DNA from 2 places in the Kitasatospora sp. LaBMicrA B282 genome. Region 1 is predicted to be linked to the other one. Evidence: predicted binding sites of a transcription regulator. Region 1 holds the regulator's gene; the other holds the start of a gene.
What was found. The regulator HrcA, encoded in region 1, represses chaperone genes, less so after heat shock. The targets are predictions, from matches to a motif close to TTNGCACTCNGNNNNNCNGAGTGCNAA.

Region 1 (7,516 bases):
GGCGGGCGTCTGCCGCTTCCACGGCGGGGTCAGGTCGGGGCCGTACTGAGTGCTGCGCATGCGAGGAACTATAGGAAAAGCCGACGGCCCGTCAGGATCGACGGGCCGCCGGCCCACGCGCACCGCATCGCGCACTACACCGCACCGCAGCGCACCGCGGCCGCCGCACAGGGCGGCCTACCGGCGGCCGCCTACAGGCCCGGCGCGCCCCAGACCGGGAACCAGCGGCTCAGGTCGTTCTCCAGCCGCAGGTCGTTGCCCAGCATCGCCTTCACCTGCAGCTCCAGCGGGCTGTTGCGCCGCTCGCCGCCGCCCGGCATCGGGGCGAACGGGTAGAAGGAGCCGCGCTTGTAGAGGTAGACCAGCGCCAGCGACTGCCCGGACTCGTTGCGGAAGCCGACGAGTGAGCAGAGCAGCTGCGGGCCGAACCCGTTGGCCTCCAGCTCGCTGTTGACCGCGTGCAGGTCGTTGACCAGCTCGGGCAGCTCCTCGGGGGCGTGCCGGGCGAGCAGCCAGGAGTAGCCGTACTCGTCCCGGCTGGCCTCGACCGGGGTGCCGCCACCGGCGGTGTCGGCGTCCAGCAGGGCCCGGACCTGGCGCTCGACCTCGCCGAACGCGCCGCCCTCGACCGCGGCGAAGCAGACCGAGCCGAGCCCGGTCGGGGTGAAGCCGGCGGCGGCTTCCAGGGTGAGGGCGGCCGAGGGCAGGCCGAAGAGCTGGTCGAGGTCGGGCTTGACCGGCTTGCTGCGGCCCAGCAGCGAGTCCAGGAATCCCACGGGTCGGTCCTCTCGGGGTGGGTCGGCGGGTGGTGCGGGCTCAGCGGCCCAGTTCGGCGGAGATCTTGCCGAGCTGCTCCAGGCGCTGCTCCAGCGAGGGGTGGGTGGACATCAGCTGGCTCGCCGCCTCGCGCGCGCTCAGCGCGGGGGCGAAGAAGAAGGCGTTGTACGGCTGCGCCTGGCGCAGGTCCTTGGTCGGGATCGCGCCGATCTGCCCGGTCACCTTGGTCAGTGCCGAGGCCAGCGCGCTGGGCCGGCCGGTGAGCTGGGCGGCGGCGCGGTCGGCGGCCAGCTCGCGGTAGCGGGAGAGCAGCCGGGTGAGCAGGAAGCTGATCGCGTAGACCACCACGCTGACCAGCGAGACGACGATCATCGCGATCGCGGCGTTGTCGTTGTTGTTGTTCCGGTTGTTGCCGCCCATCATGCCGCTGTACAGCGCGATCCGGGTGATCGCGCCGGCCAGCACGCCGAGGAAGCCGGCGATCGTCATCACCGCGACGTCCCGGTGCGCGACGTGCGACAGCTCGTGCGCCAGCACGCCCTCCAGCTCCTCCGGCTCCAGCCGGCGCAGCAGGCCGGTGGTCACGCAGACCACCGCGTTCTCCGGGTTGCGGCCGGTGGCGAAGGCGTTGGGCATGTCGTTGTCGGCGACCGCGACCCGCGGCTTGGGCATGTCGGCCAACGCGCAGAGCCGGTCAATGGTGCCGTGCAGCTGCGGGTACTGCTCGGGGGTGACCTGGTGGGCGCCCATCGCGCGCTCGGTGATCTTGTCGCTGAACCAGAACTGCGCGACGAAGAGCCCGCCCGACAGCAGCACGATCAGCGGCCAGGCGCCCCGCAGCAGGACGATCAGGACACCCGTGAAACCGACGTACAGCAGCCCGATCAGAAACATCGTGGTGACCATCCGTGCGGACAGTCCACGGTCGGGAGCGAAGCGGGTGTGGTGGCCGGACGCCGACATGGCTGCTCCTCTGTCCTTCAACGTCTGTTCAAGGTCTTCATACCGCAGCGGCTTCTACCCGCCCCGGCTCGGTTGATATCGATGCTGCCACTTCGTCCGGCGGCGGGCACCACCCCGGTCGGCCCCGCCGCGTCGCGCGTCGGGGCCGGTCGGACCGGGACGCCGGGCGGAGTGATCCGCGCGGCATCCACGGCCAGGGCGTTCCTGCCGTCGGACCCGGGCCTTACACTGGCAGGTACGGTTTTGGCACTCGTCTGTGCAGAGTGCCAAGCCGATCCGGCGGGGATCGGAAGATCGCACCGCCGGAGCCCCGCAGAGCAGGCCCGGTACCAGCACAACGCGCGACGAGGGAGGTGCGTGCCATGTTCGACGAACCCGATTCAACGTCGCCTTCGAGCGGCCGCGACCCGGCCGGCCAACCGGCCGCCAGATCCCAGGCGGGCTCGCGCCCGACTCGCGCGACGGCCGCGTCCGTCCGGTCCGCGCACGGCTCCCGGGCCGCGCGGGCCGAGCTGGAGCCCCGGCAGCTCGACGAGCGCAAGCTGGCGGTGCTGCGCGCCATCGTGCAGGACTACGTCGGCACCGAGGAGCCGGTCGGCTCCAAGGCGCTGGTCGAGCGGCACAACCTCGGCGTCTCGCCGGCCACCGTGCGCAACGACATGGCCACGCTGGAGGAGGACGGCTACATCCAGCAGCCGCACACCAGCGCCGGCCGGATCCCGACCGACAAGGGCTACCGGCTCTTCGTCGACCGGCTGGCCGAGGTCAAGCCGATGAGTGCCCCGGAGCGCCGCGCAATCCGGCACTTCCTGGACGGCGCGGTCGACCTGGACGACGTGGTCGCCCGCACCGTGCGGCTGCTGGCCCAGCTGACCCGCCAGGTCGCCGTGGTCCAGTACCCCTCGCTCTCCCGCTCGACGGTGCGCCACGTCGAGCTGGTCGCGCTCGCCCCGGCCAAGGTGATGCTGGTGCTGATCACCGACACCGGCCGGGTCGAGCAGCGGATCGTCGACTGCCCGGTCGCGGTCCGCGAGTCCACCCTGGCCGACCTGCGGGCCCGGCTGAACGCCCGGGCCGGCGGCCAGCGCTTCCCCGACGTGCCGGCCCTGGTCGACGACCTGCCGGCGGCTTTCGAGCCGGAGGAGCGGCCGCTGGTCTCCACCGTGCTCTCCACCCTGTTCGAGTCGCTGGTGGAGCAGAACGAGGAGCGGATCATGCTGGCCGGCCAGGCCAACCTGACCCGGTTCGGCCACGACTTCCCGCTCACCATCCAGCCGGTGCTCGAGGCGCTGGAGGAGCAGGTGGTGCTGCTCCGGCTGCTCGGCGAGACCGGGGACAGCGGGATGACCGTGCGGATCGGCCGGGAGAACGAGTACGAGGGGCTGAGCTCCACGTCGGTGGTCTCGGTCGGCTACGGTTCGGGTGAGGAGAGCGTGGCCAAGCTCGCGGTGATCGGGCCGACCCGGATGGACTACCCGGGCACCATGGGGGCGGTCCGCGCAGTCGCCCGGTACGTGGGGCAGATCCTGGCCGAGTCATAGGGCGACGCCTACTAGATTTGGTGGGCGGACCGATCGCAGCACGCAGCGCACAGGACTTTTCTCTCAGAGGCAGAACAAGCGGAGCATTTGGTGGCCACGGACTACTACGCGGTACTCGGCGTCCGACGGGACGCGGGGCAGGACGAGATCAAGAAGGCGTTCCGGCGCCTCGCCCGTGAACTGCACCCGGACGTCAACCCGGACCCGAAGACGCAGGAGCGGTTCAAGGAGATCAACGCCGCTTACGAGGTGCTCTCCGACCCGCAGAAGCGGCAGGTCTACGACCTGGGCGGGGACCCGCTGTCGCCGAACGGCGGCGGCGCGGGCGGCTTCGGCGCCGGGGCGGCGGGCTTCGGCTTCTCCGACATCATGGACGCCTTCTTCGGCGCGGCCTCCGGCCAGCGCGGCCCGCGCTCGCGCACCCGGCGCGGCCAGGACGCGATGATCCGGCTGGAGATCACCCTGGAGGAGGCCACCTTCGGCACCACCAAGGAACTCCAGGTCGACACCGCCGTCACCTGCACCACCTGCAGCGGCGAGGGCGCGGCCCCCGGCACCACCGCGCAGACCTGTGACATGTGCCGCGGCAAGGGCGAGGTCTCCCAGGTGACCCGCTCCTTCCTGGGCCAGGTCATGACCTCGCGCCCGTGCCCGCAGTGCCAGGGCTTCGGTACCGTGGTCCCCACCCCGTGCCCCGAGTGCGCAGGCGACGGCCGGGTCCGGGCCCGCCGCACGCTGACCGTGAAGATCCCGGCCGGCGTCGACAACGGCACCCGGATCCAGCTGGCCGGCGAGGGCGAGGTCGGCCCCGGTGGCGGCCCGGCCGGCGACCTCTACGTGGAGATCGCCGAGACCAGCCACCCGGTCTTCCAGCGCCGCGGCGACGACCTGCACTGCACGGTGACCATCCCGATGACCGCGGCCTCGCTCGGCACCCAGGTGCCGCTGCAGACCCTGGACGGTCTGGAGGAGGTGGACATCCGCCCCGGCACCCAGTCCGGCCAGTCGATCCCGCTGCACGGGCGGGGCGTCACCCACCTGCGCGGGGGCGGCCGCGGTGACCTGATAGTGCATGTCGAGGTGCAGACGCCCACCAAGCTCGACCCCGAGCAGGAGGAGCTGCTGCGCCGGCTGGCGGTGCTGCGCGGCGAGGAGCGGCCCTCGGGCCAGTTCGCGCCGGGCCAGCAGGGGCTGTTCTCCCGGCTGAAGGACGCCTTCAACGGCCGCTGAGCCACACCGGCTCCATCGGGGCGGGCCCGCCGGGCCCGCCCCGTCTCTCCGGCCGACCGGCCCCGCCGGCCCCGGCCGGTCCACCCCTGCCCCAGGAAGCCCCGCCATGACCGCACCCGTCTTCGTCGTCAGCACCGCCGAGCTGGCCGGCCGCGCGCCCGGCGCCCTGGTCCGGCTGGACGGGCCGGAGGGCCGGCACGCGGCCGCGGTCAAGCGGCTGACGGTCGGCGAGCCGGTCACCCTGACCGACGGCCTGGGCCTGGGCGGTCACGGCACGGTCAGCGCCGTGCACGGCAAGGACGCGCTCGACGTCACGCTGGACCGGCTGGCCGCCGAGCCCGCGCCGAGCCCGCGGCTCACCGTGGTCCAGGCGCTGCCCAAGGGCGACCGCGGCGAGCTCGCGGTGGAGACCATGACCGAGGTCGGCGTCGACGCGGTGATCCCCTGGGCGGCGGCGCGCTGCATCACCCAGTGGAAGGGCGACCGCGGCGCCAAGGCGCTGGCCAAGTGGCGGGCCACCGCCCGGGAGGCCGGCAAGCAGTCGCGCCGGCTGCGCTTCCCCGAGGTGCACGAGCCGATGACGACCCGTCAGCTGCTGCCGCTGCTGGGCGCGGCGGCCTTCGCCGCGGTGCTGCACGAGGAGGGCGCCGAGCCGCTGGCCACGGCCGAGCTGCCGGCGACCGGCGAGCTGGTGCTGGTGGTCGGTCCGGAGGGCGGGGTGAGCCCCGAGGAGCTGGCCGCCTTCGCCGAGGCGGGCGCCCGGCCCCACCGGCTGGGCAGCTCGGTGCTGCGCACCTCGACCGCGGGGGTGGCGGCTGGGGCCCTGCTGCTCGGGCGCACCGGCCGCTGGTCCTGACACCCGGCGCGCGGTCCCCACGGTCCCACCCCGGCCGGGCTGTTCTCCGGTGAATCGCTGGTCCCGGTCGCGGCGGGCTGCATAACCTGACGCCGTGACGGATACCGAGAGCACCCCCGTGGGCGCCTACCTGCGCCACCCGCACCTGCACGGCGACCTGGTCACCTTCGTCGCCGAGGACGACATCTGGCTCGCCCCGGTGGACGGCGGCCGGGCCTGGCGGCTGACCGCGGACCGGTGCCCGGTCTCCCATCCGCGGTTCTCCCCGGACGGCCGGCTGATCGCCTGGACCGCCACCCGGGACGGCTCGGCCGAGGTCCACCTGGCCCCGGTGGACGGCGGCGAGGCTCGCCGGCTCACCTACTGGGGGCAGGGCCGCACGGTGCTGCGCGGCTGGACCCCGCAGGGCGAGCCGGTGGCGACCAGCAACGCGGGCCGCCCGACCGCCCGGCAGACCTGGGCCTTCGCGCTGCCGGTGGACGGCGGCGAGCCGCGCCGGCTGCCGTACGGGCCGATCGGCTCGCTGGCCTTCGAGGGCCCGCAGCCCGCCGACCGGGTGCTGCTGGTCTCCGGTCCCACGCTGGAGCCGGCCCGCTGGAAGCGCTACCGGGGCGGCACCGCCGGGCGGCTCTGGATCGGCCGGACCGGCGCGGACTTCGCCCGGCTGCACCAGGACCTGGACGGCAACCTGGACTCGCCGCTCTGGGTGGGGGAGCGGATCGCCTTCCTGAGCGACCACGAGGGCAGCGGGCAGCTCTACTCCAGCCGCCCCGACGGCACCGACCTGCGCCGGCACACCGACCTCGGCACCCCGTTCTACGCCCGCAACGCCAGCACCGACGGCACCCGGGTGGTCTGGCACGCCGGCGGCGACCTCTGGCTGCTCGACGCGCTGGACGGCACCGCCCGCCCGCGCCGCCTCGAGGTTCGCCCGGCCGGCCCGCGCAGCGGCCGCCGCAGCTACCCGCTGCCCGCGGCCGGCTGGCTCGGCTCGGCCGCCCCGGACGCCACCGGGCGGGCGGCCGCGGTGGTGGTGCGCGGCACCGTGCACTGGCTGACCCACCGGGAGGGCCCGGCCCGGGTGCTGGACGAGACCCCCGCGGTGCGCGGGCGGCTGGCCCGGGTGGTGCCGGCGACCGCCGACGGCGGGGCGCAGGGCGCGCTCTGGGTGACCGACGCCGAGGGCGAGGACGCCCTGGAGTACGCCCCCGACGTGCTCGGCGGCGAGCGGCACCGGCTCGCGGCCGGCGACCTGGGCCGGGTGCTCGCGCTGGTGGTCGCCCCCGACGGGCGGCAGGCGGCGGCGGCCGCGGCCGACGGCCGGGTGCTGCTGGTCACGCTGGCCGACGGCGCGGTGCGCGAGCTGGCCCGCAGCGTCGACGGCGACGCCTCCGGCCTGGCCTTCAGCCCCGACTCGGCCTGGCTGGCCTGGTCGCAGCCAGCCCTGGGCCCCTGGTCGCTGCGCCAGATCATGCTCGCCGAACTCGCCAACGGCACCGTCACCGAGGCCACCCCGCAGCGCTTCGTCGACACCTCGCCCGCCTTCACCGCGGACGGCCGGCACCTGGCGTTCCTCTCGATGCGCAACTTCGACCCGGTCTACGACGCGCACAGCTTCGACCTCGGCTTCCCGACCGGCGGCCGCCCCTACCTGCTCACGCTGGCCGCCGAGACGCCCTCGCCGTTCGGCCCGCGGCGCGGCGGGCGGCCCACCGACGGGACCGAGGAGAGCGCGCGGCCCGAGGAGGAGAAGCCGGAGGAGAAGAAGCCCGCGGGGGAGGACGGCGCAGCGGAGCCGGCCGCCGAGGAGACCCCGGCGGTGCCGGCCACCGTGGTGGACCTGGTGGGGCTGGCGGACCGGATCGTGCCGTTCCCGGTCGAGGGCGGCCGGTTCGGCGAGCTGCGGACCGCCAAGGACGCGGTGCTCTGGACCCGGTACCCGGTGGTCGGCGAACTCGGCGACGACGCGGCCGCCCCCGGCGACGAGCGGCCCGGCCCGGTGCTGGAGCGCTTCGACCTGGGCAAGCTGCGGGTCGAGCAGCTGGTGGACGGGCTGGACGCGTTCCAGGTCAGCGGGGACGGCAGCCGGCTGGCCGTGCTGGACGGCGGCGAGCTGCGGATCGTGCCGGCCGACCGGAAGGCCGGCGAG
Region 2 (7,516 bases), on a different contig from region 1:
CTGGCGGTGGCGGAGCGGCTGTAGACCGTGTAGCTGCCGGGCGTCGGGTTGACCGAGCCGCCGGTGACCGGGAAGGCGGCCTGGACCTCCGGGGTCTTCTTCGGGTCGACCAGCCAGACCTCGCGGGCACCGATCGAGTAGACCACCCGCCGGGTGCCGCCCTCGGCCGCCTTGGGCAGCGGCGGCACGCCGGGGGAGGCGGAGCCGCTCGGGCTCGGCGAGTCGCCCGGCGTGCCGCTCGCGCTGGGCGGCGGCTGGGCGGCCAGGGCCTTGCCGGCGGTGCCCTCGGCCTGGACGGCGAGCAGGGTGACCACCGCCAGCGCGCTCAGGGTCAGACCGGCGACCGCGATTGCAGGACCCTTGATCGCCACCGCGCACTCCACTTGTTCGTCGGGTTGTCCGTCGGGCTCTCCACCTGTCGTGCGCCCCATCGTGCCAGGTTCCGCAGCGGCAGCCGGGACCCGTTGAACGTGTGTTCCGTATCAGGACAAAGGGTCGAGGAGCGGTCGGCGCCGGGGACGCTCCGGCGACCCTCTAACCTGGATCCGTGCTGCTGCTCGCCTTCGACACCGCTACCCCTGCCGTCACCGCCGCCGTCCACGACGGCGCGGCCGTCCTGGCGCAGACCTACCAGGTCGACGCCCGACGCCACGGCGAACTGCTGCTTCCCTCGATCGAGCGGGTGCTCGCGGAGGCGGGCGTGGACAAGCGGGAGCTGACCGCGCTCGCGGTCGGCGTCGGCCCCGGCCCCTACACCGGCCTGCGGGTCGGCCTGGCCACCGCCGCCGCGCTCGGCCACGCGCTCGGCCTGCCGGTGCACGGCGTCTGCACGCTGGACGCGATCGCCCACCAGGCTCGCGGGCAGGGGCGCACCGGCCCGTTCACCGCGGCCACCGACGCGCGCCGCAAGGAGGTCTACTGGGCCGACTACGACGCCGCCGGGCGCCGGGTCGAGGGCCCGGCGGTGGACCGGCCCGGCGACCTGGCCCGCCGCGAGGTCTCGGTCGGCGCGGGCGCACTGCTCTACCCGGAGACCTTCCCGGGCGCGCACGGCCCCGAGCACCTGTCGGCCGGCGCGCTGGCCGACTTCGCGGTGCACGAGCTGGCGGCCGGGCGCGAGCTGCTGCCGCCGCTGCCGCTCTACCTGCGCCGCCCCGACGCCCAGGTGCCCGCCGGCTACAAGGCGGTGCTGCCGGCGTGACCGCGGGGACCCGCACCGCGCGCATCACGCTGCGTGCGATGCGCTGGTGGGACATCGCCCCGGTGCTGGAGCTGGAGCCGCTGCTCTTCCCCGAGGACGCCTGGTCGGCCGGGATGTACTGGTCGGAGCTGGCCGACGCGCACCCCGGCGGCAGCCGGCACTACACGGTGGCCACCACCGAGGAGGGCGTCATCGTCGGCTACGCCGGGCTGATGGCGGTGGGCGCCGAGGCGGACGTGCAGACCATCGGGGTCGACGACCGCTACCAGGGCCGCGGGCTGGGTGCGGCGCTGCTCGCCGACCTGATCGAGGAGGCCGCCCGGCGCGGCTGCACCGAACTGCTGCTGGAGGTGCGGATCGACAACTTCCGCGCGCAGCGGCTCTACGAGCGCTTCGGCTTCGCCCCGGTCGGCATCCGGCGCGGCTACTACCAGCCGGCCAACGTCGACGCGCTGGTGATGAAGCTGGACCGGCTGGACGCGCCCGACCCGGACGCGACCGTCCCGATCGACAGCGAGCCGATCGACGGCGAGCCGATCGACACGGAGCCGAACGACGGCGAGCCGACCGAGCACGAGCCGAACGAGAACGACACCGAGGAAGACCATGGCTGACGAACCGCTCGTCCTGGGCATCGAGACCTCCTGCGACGAGACCGGCGTCGGCATCGTGCGGGGCACGACCCTGCTGGCCGACGCGGTGGCCTCCAGCGTCAACGACCACGCCCGGTTCGGCGGCGTGGTCCCGGAGATCGCCAGCCGGGCGCACCTGGAGGCGATGGTCCCCACCATCCAGCGCGCGCTGGACACCGCCGGGATCAAGGCGAGCGACCTGGACGGCATCGCGGTCACCGCCGGCCCCGGCCTGGCCGGCGCGCTGCTGGTCGGCGTGAGCGCCGCCAAGGCCTACGCCTGGGCGCTGGACAAGCCGCTCTACGGGGTCAACCACCTCGCCTCGCACATCTGCGTGGACCAGCTGGAGCACGGCCGGCTGCCCGAGCCGACGATGGCGCTGCTGGTCTCCGGCGGCCACTCCTCGCTGCTGCTCACCGGCGACATCACTTCCGACGTGCGCCCGCTCGGCGCCACCATCGACGACGCGGCCGGCGAGGCCTTCGACAAGGTGGCCCGGGTGCTCGGCCTCGGCTTCCCGGGCGGCCCGGTGGTGGACCGGATGGCCCGGGAGGGCGACCGCAAGGCGGTGCACTTCCCGCGCGGCCTGACCGGCCCCAAGGACCCGGAGTACGACTTCTCCTTCTCCGGCCTGAAGACCGCGGTGGCCCGCTGGGTGGAGGCCAAGCGGCGGGCCGGCGAGGAGGTGCCGGTGGCGGACGTCGCGGCCTCCTTCCAGGAGGCGGTCACCGACGTGCTGACCCGCAAGGCGATCAAGGCCTGCCGGGACAACGACGTGGACCACCTGATGATCGGCGGCGGGGTGGCGGCCAACTCGCGGCTGCGCGCGATGGCCGAGCAGCGCTGCGAGCGGGCCGGCATCCGGCTGCGGGTGCCGCGCCCGGGCCTGTGCACGGACAACGGGGCGATGGTGGCCGCGCTCGGCGCGGAGATGGTCTGGCGCAACCGGCCGGCCTCCTCCTTCGACCTCTCGGCGGACTCCTCGCTGCCGGTCACCGAGGTCTCGGTGCCGGCCGCGGCGCACGGCGACGTGCACGGCGCGGCGTACCGCGCGCTGGACGGCGGCGAGCAGTGAGCACGGCGGGGGCGGGGCCGACCGAGGCGTCGATGTGGGAGGCCAAGGCGGCCGCCGGGCGCGGCGCCGAGCTGCTGGCCTGGGCCCGGGAGCACGCGCTGCCGGCCGGCGCGGCGCGGGTCGAGCTGTTCAGCGCGCCGGGGGACCGGGTGCTGGTGATCAGCTGGTGGCCGGCGGGCGTCGACCCGGCGGCGCCGGCCGAGCCGCCGTCGGACCTGTTGGCCCGTCCGGTGCACCGCTGGGGTTTCCGCAGCGAGTACCTGGTCGAGGAGCGGTAGCGTTCGGAGCCGAACGACGGCGGTGGCCCGGGGTGGGTCACCGGACAGCGGGGCGGGTCGGACGGAACGGTCGGCCGGCGGGAACGAGCGAGGGGGCGGGACGCCGTGACGAGCAAGCACCGGAGCCGGTGGACGGCGGGCACGGCGGGGGCGCTCGCGCTGACCGCCGCGGTGGCGGTCAGCGGCTGCGGCGGCAGCGGTGGCGGGACGAAGAACGCGGCCCCGGAGCCGAGCCAGGCCGTCCCGGCGGCCCCGGCAGCCGCCGGCTCCCCGTCCGCTGCCGCGTCCGCCACGGCCGCCGCGGGTCAGGTGTCGGACGCCGCCTGGGCCAAGTGGAACCTGAAGCCGCTGCCCGCCGCGCCGCAACCGCCGGCCGACAAGCCGGTCAAGCTCGCCCGCACCGGCCAGGTGCCGGTGATCAGCAACATCCCCACCACCGACAAGGTGGTCTTCGTGACCATCGACGACGGTGAGGAGAAGGACCCGCAGTTCATCCAGATGATGAGCGACCTGAAGGTCCCGATCACCATGTTCCTGATGGACGACGCGATCAAGAACGACTACGGCTACTTCAAGCCGTTGCAGGCCGCCGGCAACCACATCCAGAACCACACGCTGCACCACCCGGCGATGAGCACCAAGTCGGCCGCGGTGCAGAAGAGCGAGGTCTGCGGCGACCAGCAGGTGCTCACCCAGCAGTACGGGACGGCGCCGTTCCTGTTCCGTCCGCCCTACGGCGACGGCGCCAACTCGGCGACGCTGAACAACGCCGTCCAGCAGTGCGGTCCGCGGGCCGTCGTGCTGTGGCGCGAGAGCATGCAGATCCACGACATGCAGTACCAGGCCGCCGACAAGAAGCTGAGGCCCGGCGACATCATCCTGGCCCACTTCCGCGGGCCCAAGGACCTCAAGGGCGAGACCATGACCCAGATGTTCGGCGAACTGCTCAGCCGGATCCAGGAGCAGGGCTTCGCGGTGGGCCGGCTGGAGGACTACGTCCAGGCCCCGCCGGCCGGCTGACCGTCCGCCGGCTGAGCGCCCGCCGGCTGAGTGTCCGTCGAGGGACCGGACGCCGAGGGACCGGCCGGCCGCCGCTCTACGGCTGCCGGAGCTCGCGCGCCAGCAGCATGACCGGGGTGGTGCCGATCCGGGTGAGCAGCACCACCGCCGCGTTCGGCCCCTGCGGGCGGAGCTTGCGCCGCAGCTCGTCCGGCTCGACCGCGAAGCCGCGCTTCTTGATCACCAGGGTGCCGACCGCCCGCTCGCGCAGCAGCGCCTTGAGCTTCTTGACGTTGAACGGGAGTTCGTCGGTGATCTCGTAGGCGGCGGCGTACGGGGTGGGCGTCAGCCGGTCCGAGGTCAGGTAGGCGATGTGCGGGTCGAGCAGGGTCGCGCCGCCGAGCAGGTCGGCCACCTCGGCGACCAGGTGGGCGCGGATCACCGCGCCGTCCGGCTCGTAGAGGTAGCGCCGCAGCGGGCCGGCCGGCGGGTCGGGCAGCCGGCCGCCGGTCAGGCTGTGGCCGCCCGGCAGTCGCCCGCCGAGCAGCGTCGCCCGGTGCGGGGCGTCGGCCGGCGCGCCGGTGCCGAACCAGAGCACCGCCTCCTTGACGTCGCCGCCGTCCGAGACCCACTCCGCCTCGGCGTCCGCGGGCACCGCCTCGTGCGGGATGCCGGGGGCCACCTTGAGCGCGCCGAACCGGGTGGCCCGGCCGGCCTCGATCGCCCAGGAGAGCGGCGGCGAGTAGGCCTCCGGGTCGAAGATCCGGCCGCGGGCGCCGCGCCGGGCGGGGTCGGTGAAGACCGCGTCATAGCCGGCGGTGTCCACCTCGGTGACGTCGGCGCAGCGCACCTCGACGAGGTCGGCCAGGCCCAGTGCGGCGGCGTTGGCGGCGGCCACCGCGCAGGTCACCGGGTCCCGGTCGACCGCGGTGACCGCGATGCCGGCCCGGGCCAGGGCGATCGCGTCGCCGCCGATGCCGCCGCACAGGTCGGCCAGCCGGCGCACCCCGAGCGCGGCGAACCGCTGCGCGCGCCAGTCGGCCACGGTGCGGCGGGTGGCCTGTTCCACGCCGTCGGGGGTGAAGTACATCCGTTCGGCGTCGTCCCCGAACTTGGCCCGGGCCCGCTGCCGCAGCCGCTCCTGGCCGAGGGCGGCGGAGACCAGCTCCGCCGGGTGGTCGCGGCGCAGCCGGGTGGCCAGCGCCAGCTCCTCGCCGGGCGTGCAGCCACGGGTCTGGGCCAGCAGCTGCCGGCCTTCGGGGGTCAGCAGCGCGTCGATGATCTCGGTCTCCACCTGCACATTGTCCCGGGTCCCGGAATTCCCGGGCGCGCCGTTGGCACTCTGGTTGACTGAGTGCTAACCGCGGCCTAAGGTCGTTCCTGGCACTCTCCCCCGGGGGAGTGCTAACGCGACAGTACCGGCCTGACCCCCGCGACGGCAGGCCGCCGGTCGCCCACCTACCTGTTAGACAACCCCGTAATCTCCGAAGGGGAGCTCGGACGTGACCACCAGCAGCAAGGTTGCCATCAAGCCGCTTGAGGACCGCATCGTGGTCCAGCCGCTCGACGCCGAGACCACCACGGCCTCCGGCCTGGTTATCCCGGACACCGCCAAGGAGAAGCCCCAGGAGGGCGTCGTCCTGGCCGTCGGCCCGGGCCGCTTCGAGGACGGCCAGCGTCTGCCGCTCGACGTCGCCGTCGGCGACGTCGTCCTGTACTCGAAGTACGGCGGCACCGAGGTCAAGTACCAGGGCGAGGAGTACCTGGTCCTGTCGGCCCGCGACGTTCTCGCCATCATCGAGAAGTAAGCAGCCGGCGAACCCCAAGGGTTCGTTTCGCCCGCCCCGGATCCGTGTCAGGTGTGACAGGGGCCGGGGCGCGGCTGTTGGCAGCACCTGACGTCACGTAACGCAATTTCCTGAGGAAGACGGAATCATGGCGAAGATCCTGCAGTTCGACGAGGACGCCCGCCGCTCGCTGGAGCGCGGTGTCAACAAGCTGGCCGACACGGTCAAGGTGACCATCGGCCCCAAGGGCCGCAACGTCGTCATCGACAAGAAGTTCGGTGCCCCGACGATCACCAACGACGGTGTCACCATCGCCCGCGAGGTCGAGCTGGACGACCCGTACGAGAACCTCGGCGCGCAGCTGGTCAAGGAGGTGGCCACCAAGACCAACGACGTCGCGGGTGACGGCACCACCACCGCCACCGTGCTGGCCCAGGCCCTGGTCAACGAAGGCCTGCGCAACGTCGCCGCCGGTGCCGGCCCGGCCGCCCTGAAGAAGGGCATCGACAAGGCCGTCGCCGCCGTCTCCGAGCACCTGCTCTCGATCGCCCGCGAGATCGAGGGCAAGGACGACGTCGCCGCCGTCGCCTCGCTCTCGGCCCAGGACACCCAGGTCGGCGAGCTGATCGCCGAGGCGATCGACAAGGTCGGCAAGGACGGTGTGATCACCGTCGAGGAGTCCAACACCTTCGGCGTGGAGCTCGACTTCACCGAGGGCATGCAGTTCGACAAGGGCTACCTGTCGCCGTACTTCGTCACCGACCAGGAGCGTCAGGAGGCGGTCCTGGAGGACCCGTACATCCTGATCAACCAGAGCAAGATCTCCTCGATCCAGGAGCTGCTCCCGCTGCTGGAGAAGATCCTGCAGGGCGGCGCGGCCAAGCCGCTGCTGATCATCGCCGAGGACGTGGACGGCGAGGCGCTCTCCACCCTGGTGGTCAACAAGATCCGCGGCACCTTCAACGCGGTGGCCGTCAAGGCCCCGGGCTTCGGTGACCGCCGCAAGGCCATCCTCGGCGACCTGGCCACCCTCACCGGTGCCACCGTCATCTCCGAGGAGGTCGGCCTCAAGCTCGACCAGGCCGGTGTCGAGGTGCTCGGCACCGCCCGCCGGGTGACCATCACCAAGGACGAGACCACCATCGTCGACGGTGCCGGTGACTCCGAGGCCGTGGCCGGTCGGGTCGCCCAGATCAAGGCCGAGATCGCCGCCACCGACTCCGACTGGGACCGCGAGAAGCTGCAGGAGCGCCTGGCCAAGCTGGCCGGCGGGGTCTGCGTGATCAAGGTCGGCGCCGCCACCGAGGTCGAGCTCAAGGAGCGCAAGCACCGCCTGGAGGACGCCATCTCCGCGACCCGCGCCGCGGTCGAGGAGGGCATCGTGGCCGGCGGTGGCGCCTCGCTGGTGCACGCCGCCAAGGTGCTGGAGGACGGCCTGGGGCTGACCGGCGACGAGGCCACCGGTGTCGCGGTGGTCCGCCGCGCGCTGGTCGAGCCGCTGCGCTGGATCGCCCAGAACGCCGGCCTCGAGGGCTACGTCATCA

Region 2: the regulator HrcA is predicted to act here: its motif matches at 5,520-5,546, upstream of groES (co-chaperone GroES).

What each region holds. Positions count from the first base shown of each region.
Region 1 is NZ_JBNQTI010000011.1:51,398-58,913, forward strand. It holds gene ACQRUO_RS05755 (DUF3097 domain-containing protein) at 1-60, opposite strand, end outside; gene pspAB (PspA-associated protein PspAB) at 192-776, opposite strand; gene htpX (zinc metalloprotease HtpX) at 817-1,740, opposite strand; gene hrcA (heat-inducible transcriptional repressor HrcA) at 2,103-3,281, shown strand; gene dnaJ (molecular chaperone DnaJ) at 3,372-4,511, shown strand; gene ACQRUO_RS05780 (16S rRNA (uracil(1498)-N(3))-methyltransferase) at 4,618-5,367, shown strand; gene ACQRUO_RS05785 (S41 family peptidase) at 5,462-7,516, shown strand, end outside.
Region 2 is NZ_JBNQTI010000016.1:60,338-67,853, forward strand. It holds gene ACQRUO_RS07795 (L,D-transpeptidase) at 1-371, opposite strand, end outside; gene tsaB (tRNA (adenosine(37)-N6)-threonylcarbamoyltransferase complex dimerization subunit type 1 TsaB) at 548-1,201, shown strand; gene rimI (ribosomal protein S18-alanine N-acetyltransferase) at 1,198-1,815, shown strand; gene tsaD (tRNA (adenosine(37)-N6)-threonylcarbamoyltransferase complex transferase subunit TsaD) at 1,808-2,908, shown strand; gene ACQRUO_RS07815 (hypothetical protein) at 2,941-3,186, shown strand; gene ACQRUO_RS07820 (polysaccharide deacetylase family protein) at 3,292-4,206, shown strand; gene ACQRUO_RS07825 (THUMP-like domain-containing protein) at 4,283-5,479, opposite strand; gene groES (co-chaperone GroES) at 5,688-5,993, shown strand; gene groL (chaperonin GroEL) at 6,121-7,516, shown strand, end outside.